DNA from 3 places in the Streptomyces sp. MK7 genome. Region 3 is predicted to be linked to each of the others. Evidence: riboswitches for the same ligand, from Rfam matches in the RefSeq annotation. Region 3 holds a riboswitch; each other region holds the start of a gene.
The links. A riboswitch is a leader RNA that binds a small molecule or an ion and turns the genes downstream of it on or off. The one in region 3 is predicted to bind cyclic di-AMP.

Region 1: it holds a riboswitch for cyclic di-AMP, as region 3 does, so the genes downstream of both, R2S09_RS02650 (M23 family metallopeptidase) here and R2S09_RS22350 (transglycosylase SLT domain-containing protein) in region 3, are expected to answer to the same signal.
Region 2: it holds a riboswitch for cyclic di-AMP, as region 3 does, so the genes downstream of both, R2S09_RS24385 (transglycosylase family protein) here and R2S09_RS22350 (transglycosylase SLT domain-containing protein) in region 3, are expected to answer to the same signal.

The regions. Positions count from the first base shown of each region.
Region 1 covers NZ_JAVACL010000001.1:578,298-581,562, reverse strand. The annotation lists gene R2S09_RS02655 (aldo/keto reductase) at 1-605, opposite strand, end outside; gene R2S09_RS02650 (M23 family metallopeptidase) at 705-1,760, opposite strand; cyclic di-AMP (ydaO/yuaA leader) riboswitch at 1,772-1,929, opposite strand; tRNA gene R2S09_RS02645 (tRNA-Met) at 2,288-2,361, opposite strand; gene R2S09_RS02640 (dihydrofolate reductase family protein) at 2,437-3,265, opposite strand, start outside.
Region 2 covers NZ_JAVACL010000024.1:27,737-31,001, reverse strand. The annotation lists gene eno (phosphopyruvate hydratase) at 1-618, opposite strand, end outside; gene R2S09_RS24385 (transglycosylase family protein) at 947-1,639, opposite strand; cyclic di-AMP (ydaO/yuaA leader) riboswitch at 1,644-1,809, opposite strand; gene R2S09_RS24380 (transglycosylase family protein) at 1,992-3,140, opposite strand.
Region 3 covers NZ_JAVACL010000020.1:119,196-122,460, forward strand. The annotation lists gene R2S09_RS22340 (FAD-dependent oxidoreductase) at 1-368, shown strand, start outside; gene R2S09_RS22345 (Cof-type HAD-IIB family hydrolase) at 483-1,289, shown strand; gene R2S09_RS22350 (transglycosylase SLT domain-containing protein) at 1,310-1,801, opposite strand; cyclic di-AMP (ydaO/yuaA leader) riboswitch at 1,805-1,990, opposite strand; gene R2S09_RS22355 (polyprenyl synthetase family protein) at 2,583-3,265, shown strand, end outside.

The DNA.
Region 1 (3,265 bases), on a different contig from region 3:
CGCTCGGCGACGTCCCGCAGCGCGCCCTCGTAGGTGTCGCGCGAGACGAGGTTGTAGTGCGGCTGGAGCACCGCGTACCGGGCGAGGCCCTCGCGGTCGGAGAAGTCCAGGGAGGCCTGGAGCCGCTCGGCGGAGATGTTGGAGGCCGCGATGTGCCGCACCTTGCCCGCCCTCACCAGCTCGTCGAGCGCGCCGATGATCTCCTCGACCGGCACCTCGGGCTTGTCGAAGTGGGTGTAGTACAGGTCGATGTAATCGGTGCCCAGGCGCTTGAGGGAGGCGTCGGCCGCGGCCTTGATGTTCGCGGCGGACAGGCCCTGGAAGTCCGGGTGCTGGCTGACCTTGGTCGCGATGACGACGTCGGAGCGGTTGCCGCGCTCCTTGATCCACTGACCGATGATCGTCTCGGACTCGCCGCCCTTGTTGCCCTCCACCCACGCCGAGTAGGAGTCGGCGGTGTCGATGAAGTTGCCGCCGGCGGCCGTGTAGGCGTCCAGGACGGCGAAGGACTGCGTCCGGTCGGCGGTCCAGCCGAAGACGTTCCCGCCGAGGGCGAGCGGGAAGACCTCGAGATCGGACGAACCGAGCTTGCGTAGAGAAGTCATGCAGGACATCAACGGCCAGGTTGGAGGAGCGCATTCCGTGCCTCGCCGGACCGGACCGCAAAGATCACGTAAACGGACTTCGGGGCCGGGGCCGGGGCCTCAGGGGTTGAGGCCCTTCCCCCGCAGCCACGCCATCGGGTCGATGGCGGTGGCCTGGCCGTCAGGGTGGACCTCCAGGTGCAGGTGGGGGCCGGTGACGTTGCCGGTGGCGCCCACGCGGCCGATGACGTCGCCCGTGTTCACCTTCTGCCCGACCGAGACGCTGATCGACGACTGGTGGCAGAACCACAGCTCGGTGCCGTCGTCGAGGGTGAGGATCGTGCGGTAGCCGTAGGACCCGGCCCAGCCGGCCTCGGTGATGGTGCCGCTGTGGATCGCCTTGATCAGGGTGCCGGTGGGCGCGGCGAAGTCGAGGCCGGTGTGGTAGCCGGAGGACCACATGGAGCCGGCCTGACCGAAGGTGGAGGTGATGGTGTAGGAGGAGGTCGGCAGCGTGTACTGCTTGGCCAGCTCCGCCAGCCGCTCCGCCTCGGCCTTCCTCCTGGCCTCCTCCTCCGCCTTCTGCTTCTCGGCGGCGGCCTTGGCCTCGGCCTCCTTCTGCGCCTTGGCGGCGGCCTCCTGGGCCTTCTTGGCGGCGGCGGCCTCGGCGGCCTCCTGGGCCTTGGTCTCGACCTGGGCCTCCTGCTGCTCGGCCTGGGCCATGATGCGGTTGCGCAGGGCCTCGCCCGCGTCGGAGCTGCCCTGCCCGGTCTCGGCGGAGCTCACGCCGACGTCGCTGAGCACGGTCGCGGAACCCTGGGGGGCGTCGTCGTGGGCGGAGTCGTGGAACAGGGAGCCCACGGCGGGCAGGGACTCCACGGAGGGCAGGTCGGGCAGGGAGATGGAGACCGGGGGCTTGCCGGTGTTGGCGCTGGCCATGCCGCCCGCGCCGACGGCGGCTATGACGCCCACGCCGAGCACGGTGGAGCTGCGGGCGAGCCCGCCGCCGCGCTGCTTGGCGACGCGGTGCCGGCCGCGCACCGGGCGGAGGGAGTCCTCGGTGGGGTTCCACTCCTCCCAGGGGCCCTCGTCGGGGCGCCGACCGCCGTATCCGAAGGTCTCGGTGCGCTGGTTCGGCACGAACGGGGCTTCTGGTGCGGGCCGGTTGGACGCCACTCGGGCGTGCTCCTTTCCTTCCGTCTCGCCTACCGGGTTAGCTGACGGGTTCGGAGCGGGAAGGTCTCCTACGCGCGTCAACCAGCCGTATCGTCACGGTGGATGAGGCGCGATTCACCCCAAGTTGGTGGTTCCCCGGTTCCCTCGCGGGATTCGGCGCGTGCGCACGGAGCCGCCTCTTGTGACGGCTGGGACGACCGCGCTGCGTTATCGAACGTTAATAGACGGGAGGGCTCGATTCCAAGCCGTCCGGCTTGATCCTTAAACCTTTTTGACCAGGACTTTTGGCCCAGGAGTACTGAAAAACGGGCGAGTTGCCTGCATCGCAGGAGTCACAGAGGTTTTGATGGTGTCTCAGATGTTATGCGGAGGGGGATCGTCCGTTCACTGCGCGTGATGGTCATCAGCGGGGGCACGATGCATACGCGATCGACGCGGACTCCCCGAGCAGATCCGGGACCGGAAGCACTCAGGACCGAAAACGCTCAGGGCCGGAATCCATTCGGATTCCGGCCCTGAGCCTTCAGTAGCGGGGACAGGATTTGAACCTGCGACCTCTGGGTTATGAGCCCAGCGAGCTACCGAGCTGCTCCACCCCGCGTCGGTATGACACCAGTGTACGCCATCCACGAGGCAGCTCGCGCACCCCTTGGTCCGGCCGTTCGTCGGGCCCCCGTCAGCGCCTCTCCTCCGCCCTGGCCAGGGCCTCGCCTCCCAGGTGCCGGTTCGGCTCCTGGGCCAGGCCCTCGAACTCGGGCAGTACGACGACGTCCGCCCCGGCGTCCAGGAGCACCGCGGCCCCGTTGGCGGCCTCGACGAACGTGTCCGGTTCCCGCCAGGCGGTGACGACCCGCCGTACTCCCGCGTCCAGAATCAGCCGGGCGCACGGGCGCGGCCGGGAGGCGCGTCGGGCGCACGGTTCCAGGCTGCTGTACACCGTGGCTGCCGGCAGCCGCGGGTCCGCCGGATCGATCTTGGCCAGCGCCGCCTCCTCCGCGTGCACGACCGGGTCGCCGCCCTCCCGCGAGTGGCCCCGGGCGAGCTCGGTGCCGTCGGCGGCGACGACGACCGCGCCCACGCTGAACGCGGTCCGCGACGGCGGGCACTGCGCCGCCAGCTCGCAGGCGATCCTGAGCCAGTGCCGGTCCGCGGGGGCGGCCTCGGCCCCGGTGCCGGGCGCGGTCGGCTCGTAGCGCATGAGGACGACGTCCCCGATGGCCCGCGTCTCCACCAGCCGCAGCCGCCCGCCCGGGTACGCGCCGGGGCCGAACAGCCGAGGGGCCCGCGGGTCCCCGACGAACAGCGGGGCCAGGACGAGCTGCACCTCGTCGGCGAGCCGCCGCTGGAGCAGCTGGGTGTGCACCGTCCCGCCGCCCTCGACCATCAGCCGGCGCACCCCGCGCACGTCGTGCAGGTGCTCCAGCAGCAGCCGCCAGTCGAGCTCGTCCCCCAGGGGCACGATGTCGACGGCGTGGGCGGCGATGCCGGTCTCGCGCAGCCGCTGG
Region 2 (3,265 bases), on a different contig from region 3:
GTCGCCGAGGCCGGTGGACAGGCCCTTGGTCTTCAGGACCTTCTTCAGCGTGTGGTAGACCTCGGCACCCCAGCGCAGGGCCTCGGAGAAGGACTCCGCGCCTACGGGTGCGATCATGAACTCCTGGATGTCCACGTTGGAGTCGGCGTGCGAGCCGCCGTTCAGGATGTTCATCATCGGCACCGGCAGCAGGTGCGCGTTCGGGCCGCCCAGGTAGCGGAAGAGGGGCAGGTCGCTGGCCTCGGAGGCGGCGTGGGCGACGGCGAGGGAGACACCGAGGATGGCGTTGGCGCCGAGGGAGCCCTTGTTGTCGGTGGCGTCCAGGTCGAACATGGCCTGGTCGATCAGGCGCTGCTCGGTGGCGTCGTAGCCGACCAGCTCCGGGCCGATCTGCTCGATGACGGCGAGGACGGCCTTCTCCACGCCCTTGCCCTGGTAGCGGTTGGGGTCCCCGTCGCGCAGCTCGATGGCCTCGAAGGCGCCCGTCGAGGCGCCGGACGGGACGGCGGCACGACCCGTGCTGCCGTCGTCGAGGCCGACCTCGACCTCGACCGTGGGGTTGCCTCGGGAGTCCAGGATTTCCCGGGCTACGACGACGTCGATGGACGGCACGAGCATCTCCTTCGTGGATGTGACGCTGAAAGTGCGGGGCTTGTGAGCCTTGCGGCTAGAGCCTAACCGTCCCGGGGCCCCGGCCGACCGACCGACCGTCCCGTGGACAGGGTGACGGTACACATTGTTCCCGCCCGAAACAAAAGGGCGGGGCGGAGATGCGGAAAGACAAGGGGAACGGCCGGTGAAGAAAAGCCCCCGCCCCGGCGCGTACGGGGGAACACGCGCCGGGGCGGGGAGTCCGTGGGGACGGGGGCCCGTGGGGACGGGGGCCCGTGGGCCGGGAAGCCCGCGGGACCGGGGGTGCGGGCCTGCGGCTTGCGCCGCCCGCCGCCTACTTCAGGTGCAGCTGCTGGCCGGGGTAGATGAGGTTCGCGTCCTCGACGATGTCCTTGTTCAGCTGGAACAGCTTCTCCCAGCCGCCCTTGACGTGGTGCTCGGCGGCGATGGAGCTGAGCGTGTCGCCGGAGGCCACCTTGTACTCGCCGTCGCCCTTCTTGACCTTCTTGCCGGTCGAGGTGGTGACGGTCTTCTTCGGGGCCGGACGCGTGGCGGAGCGGTTGGCGGCCTGCTGCTCGGTGGAGCGGGTGGTGGTGCTCTTGGTCGTGGTGCTCTTGGCGGTGCTGCCGGTGGAGGCCGCGGCACCGCTGTACGGGGTGCTCGACAGCCCCTTGCCGCACACCGGCCAGGCGCCCTTGCCCTGACCCGCCAGGACCTTCTCGGCGACGGCTATCTGCTGCGCCTTGGTGGCCAGGTCGGCACGCGGGGCGTAGGCGGTGCCGCCGTACGCGGCCCAGGTGGAGTTGGTGAACTGCAGGCCGCCGTAGAAGCCGTTGCCGGTGTTGATGGACCAGTTGCCGCCGGACTCGCACCGGGCGACCGCGTCCCACTCGGAGGCGGTGGCGGCGGAGGCGTTGCCGGCCGCCATCAGCGGGCCGGCGACGGCGGCGCCGGCGACACCGGCGAGTGCGATGGCGCGGATGGCCTTGGAATGACGACGGTGCTTGCCCTTGCCGGAAAACAGCATGGATGGATCCCCTCACCGACGCCTGCGAGGTGAGCTGTCGGGTTCGGGCCGGTTGAGTTGCCCGGCCGTGCCCCTGGAGAGGCACGGCTCCACCCCAAGCCGCTCGGGCGAACTGCCCGGTGCGGCACTTACCTTGGGTCCCCCGCTCCTGCCTACGGCGCTTGACGCGACGACTGTTCCCGTACGGCCGCTGGCAGGATTCGGCGTTGCGGCAGCCGGGGCTCGCGATGGCGAGCGGTCATGACCGTAGACACGCGATCCGCCCGATTTCAAAGACGATCAGGGCTTCTGAGACTCATCCCACACTTTCACCGAATGGGACATTCGGCGCGAAATATGACGCGAACTCCCGCTAGTTCTGGGCGTTTTCGACCGGGACATCCAGGCTCTGACCGGCGACGATCTGGTTCGGGTCGGAGCCGATGGCCGCCTTGTTCGCATCGTAGAGCGCGTGCCACCCGCCCTGGACGTCAAGGGAGTCGGCGATGGATGCCAGCGAGTCGCCGGCGCGGACGGTGTAGGAGCCGGCGGAGGCGGTGTGCGCACCGTCGTCGTCCCGGGAGGCGTGCCGGCCGCCGCCGGCCGCCGCCGGGCTCTCCGCCGGGTCCTCGGCGGCGCTGCCACCGCGGTGCCGGCCGGTGCCCAGGGCTCCGGTGTCGACGAGGGCCGAAGAGCCGACGTTCTGCCCGGAGTTGTCCGAGTCGTCACGGTCGGGCGCGGTCGAAGGCGACGCTCCGGGCGTCGCGGCACCCTCCGTACCCGATCCGGGCGTCGCGCCCGACTCGGAGGTGCTGCCCTTCTTTCCGGGCGTAGGGTGCGAATCGGACGGATTCGCGGGGGATCCGGCGGACGAATCGCCCGAAGAGGAGGATTCGGAACCGGAGGCGGAATCCGAAGAGGATCCGGACGAACCGGAGTCGCCGGCGTCCTGCGACGAGTCACCGAGCCCGGGGTCGCCCACGTCGGGCGAACCGTACGATCCGGGTGTGTCACTCGACCCCGACGATCCGGACGCACGCGACGAGTCGGAGGAGTCCGAGGAACCGGAGGAACCGGAGGAACCGGAGGAACGGGACCCCGAGGACGAGCCGTCGCTCACACCCGTGTCGACCCTCGCGGCACCGGAGTCCTTGGTGAGCCCGGAGAGCAGGCCGCAGGTGGGCCAGGCCCCGGGGCCCCGGTCGGCGAGGATCTTCTCGGCCACGGCTATCTGCTGGGACCGGCTGGCCTGGTCGGCGCTCGGGGCGTAGTCGAGGCCGCCGTACGTCTCCCAGTCGTCCTGGGTCAGCTGAAGGCCGCCGTAGTAGCCGTTGCCGTTGTCGGCGCTCCAGGAGCCGCCCGTCTCGCACTGCGCCACCTTGTCCCACGTGGTGCCGTCGGCCGCGTGCGCGCCGGTCGCGCCCAGCAGCGGGATGGCGATGGCGGAGCCGGTCACTCCGGCGGTGACGAAGAGGGCCGGAGCCTGACGGGGGCGACGGTGGCGACCGTTCCCGGAAAGCATGCAAGGACCTTTCGGCGACAACAGGGACCGGCGTGGCGGGTGATGCTCGTACGCCACGCTGATGCGTGAACGTATCGGCTGACGATCCTCCGTCACAAGTTCATGCCGCGCAGATCACGTGAAGA
Region 3 (3,265 bases):
AGGGAACGGTGCCGGTCGTCGAGGTGGCCCGGATCGTTCGCGCCGAGGCGCTCGACGGCCGCGCGGCACTGACCGTGCGCACCCTGGGCAGCAGCACCCGGGAACTGACCGCCGACCACATCGTGGCGGCGACCGGCTACCGCGTCGACCTGGCCGCGCTGGGCTTCCTCGGCCACGAGCTGCGCACGGAGCTCGCGGTGAGCCGGGGTGCCCCGAAGCTCGGGGCGGGCTACGTCTCCTCGGTCCCGGGCCTGTACTTCACGGGGCTGCCGGCGGCGGCGTCGTACGGCCCGGTGATGCGCTTCGTGTGCGGCACGGAGTTCGCCTCACCACGGCTGGCACGCCACCTGGCGGCGGCACACGGCTGAGCATCTCGCGGACGCCGGAGGCGAGTTGGAGGGAGGTGGCCGGTAAGGAGGGGGCCGCGGGGGTCGTCCGGTTCCGGTGGGGCCGGGGGTGCGGCGGATCCGTATTCTCTGATCATGCCCGCTCCCCTTGCCTATGCCCTCATCGCCACCGACCTGGACGGAACGCTCCTGCGCGGCGACGACACCGTGTCCGAGCGGTCCCTGGCCGCGCTCGCGCGGGCGGCGGCGGCCGGTGCCCGGCACCTCGTCGTGACCGGCCGGCCGGCGCCGAGGGTCCGGACGCTGCTGAAGGCCCTGGGCTCCACGGGCCTCGCGGTGTGCGGCCAGGGAGCGCAGCTCTACGACGCGGCGGCGGACCGTCTGCTGTGGTCGGTCACGCTGGACACGGAGACGGCCGAGACCGCGCTCGGCAAGATCGAGGCCGAGGTGGGGGAGGTGTACGCCGCGGTCGACCAGGACGGAGCGGACGGGCTCACGCTCATCGAGCCGGGGTACCGCATGCCGCACCCGACCCTGCCGGCGTCGCGGGTCGAGCGGCGCGAGGAGCTGTGGCAGGCGCCGATCAGCAAGGTGCTGCTGCGCCATCCCGTGCTGTCCGACGACGAGTTGGCCGAGGTGGCCCGTGGCGCGGTCGGTTCGCTCGCCACGGTCACCATGTCGGGGCCGGGCACGGTCGAGCTGCAGCCGTGCGGCATCACCAAGGCGACCGGGCTGGCGCTGGCCGCCGAGCGCCTGAGGCTCGGCCGGCACAGCGCCCTGGCCTTCGGTGACATGCCGAACGACATCCCCATGTTCCAGTGGGCCGCCCGGGGTGTGGCCATGGCCGACGCCCATCACGAGCTGAAGGCCGTGGCCGACGAGGTCACCTTGTCGAACGAGGACGACGGCGTCGCCGTCGTCCTCGAGCGGTTGTTCCCCTAGAGAACAGGTGGGACGACCGATCAGTACGCGCTGAAGACGTTGTCGATCGAGCCGTACCGGTCGGCCGCGTAGTTGCAGGCGGCCGTGATGTTCGCGACCGGGTCGTAGATGTCGAACGAGGTGCCGTCCACGTGGTACGCGTTGAAGGTCGGCTGGATGACCTGCAGCAGGCCCTTGGACGGGATGCCCTTGGCGGCGTTGGAGTCCCAGAGGTTGATGGCCCGCGGGTTGCCGGACGACTCGCGCATCACGTTGCGGTAGATGCCGTTGTAGCTGCCCGGGATGCCCTTGTCGGCCATGATCGCGAGGGACTCGCGGATCCAGCCGTCGAGGTTGTTCGGATAGGCGACCGTGCTCGCGGCCCTGGTGGTGGTGCTCTTGGCCGGGGTGGCGGCGGAGGCGCTGGTGGCGCCGATGAGCGGCAGGGCGAGGACGGCGGCACCGGTGCCGCTGACGGCGAGGGTGCGGACGAGACGAGCGGCGCGGGTACGGCGCTGGACCTGTGCGGGCATGGGAATTCCTCTCCTACGCCTGCGAGGTGAGCTGTCGGGTTCGGGCGGGGAGGTGCCCGGCCGTGTCCCGGAGGACATGGCTTCACCCCAAGCCGTTCCGGCACGGCGTACGACGACGTACGACGCTCCGGCCCGGCGACTTACCTGGGTCCCCCGCTCCTGCCATGAGTGGTTCGGTCGATGGGCATCGGGCGGCGGCAGGATTCGGCGTCCGCTCGATGGACCGGGAACGTATGCGAGAGCACACGCCCGGAACAAGTGCTCGGATTACAGATCGTCCTGTTTGACCTTGATCTGAGGCGTTTGGGGTGCTTGATCCTTTGCTGTTGCCAAGGGTCAACTGGCATGCGGGGGAAGGGAAGGCAAGGAGACGGGGCGCACGGAGGGTCGAAGGCCCGGCGTGACCCAACTCACGGTTTCATGGGACGAGGAGCAATTACGGCTAAGCGGAATATAGATGGCAATAGGGTTAAATCGGGCCATGGAGTGTGCGGGCGTGACGGTCGTCACTTCGGGTGACGTCGTGGCCTGTGTGTACGTGTGCACCTGTGCGCATGTGTGCGAGTGGGGGCGGCCGCGGGTAGGGAGAGGTAAGTCGATAAATATCTGTTCATATGTGGTGAACGAAAACATATCGGGCGTGATCCGATACCGCCTGGCCTGTATAGGTGGGCGCCATCGGTGATCGAAACGTGACCGGATACGCTGACTTGAGTGATGGCAGCGACCTATCGACAAACCGTGTAAGCGCCAGCAGACACCAGCAGACAGGAGACCCCTCGTGACCGTCGTCGGGCCGTTCGGGCTGAGCGTGCGGGACCAGGCTCTCGAAGCCGATGTCCAGGCCGGATTGGCGGCTGTCGAGGAAGGGCTGCTCGAAGCCACCAAGAGCGAGGTCCCCTTCATCACCGAGGCCGCGCAGCACCTGGTCAAGGCGGGCGGGAAGCGGTTCCGGCCGCTGCTCGTGATGCTGGCGGCGCAGTTCGGCGACCCGTACGCGCCGGGGGTCGTGCCCGCGGCCGTGGTGGTGGAGCTGACCCACCTGGCGACGCTGTACCACGACGACGTGATGGACGAGGCCGCGGTGCGGCGCGGAGTGGCCAGCGCGAACACCCGCTGGGGCAACTCCGTCGCGGTCCTCACCGGCGACTTCCTGTTCGCCCGGGCCTCCCAGATCCTCGCCGACCTCGGGCCCGAGGCGGTCCGCGTGCAGGCACTGGCGTTCGAGCGGCTCGTCACCGGGCAGATCCTGGAGACGGCGGGGCCCCAGGACGGACGGGATCCGGTCGACCACTACCTGGACGTGCTGGGCGGCAAGACGGGGTCGCTGGTGGCCGTGTCGTGCCGGTTCGGCGCGATGATGTCCGGGGCCGACGAGACCGTCGTGGACGTGCTGACGCAGTACGGGGAGCGGCTGGGCGTCGCCTTCCAGCTGGCCGACGACGTGCTGGACATCGCCTCCGA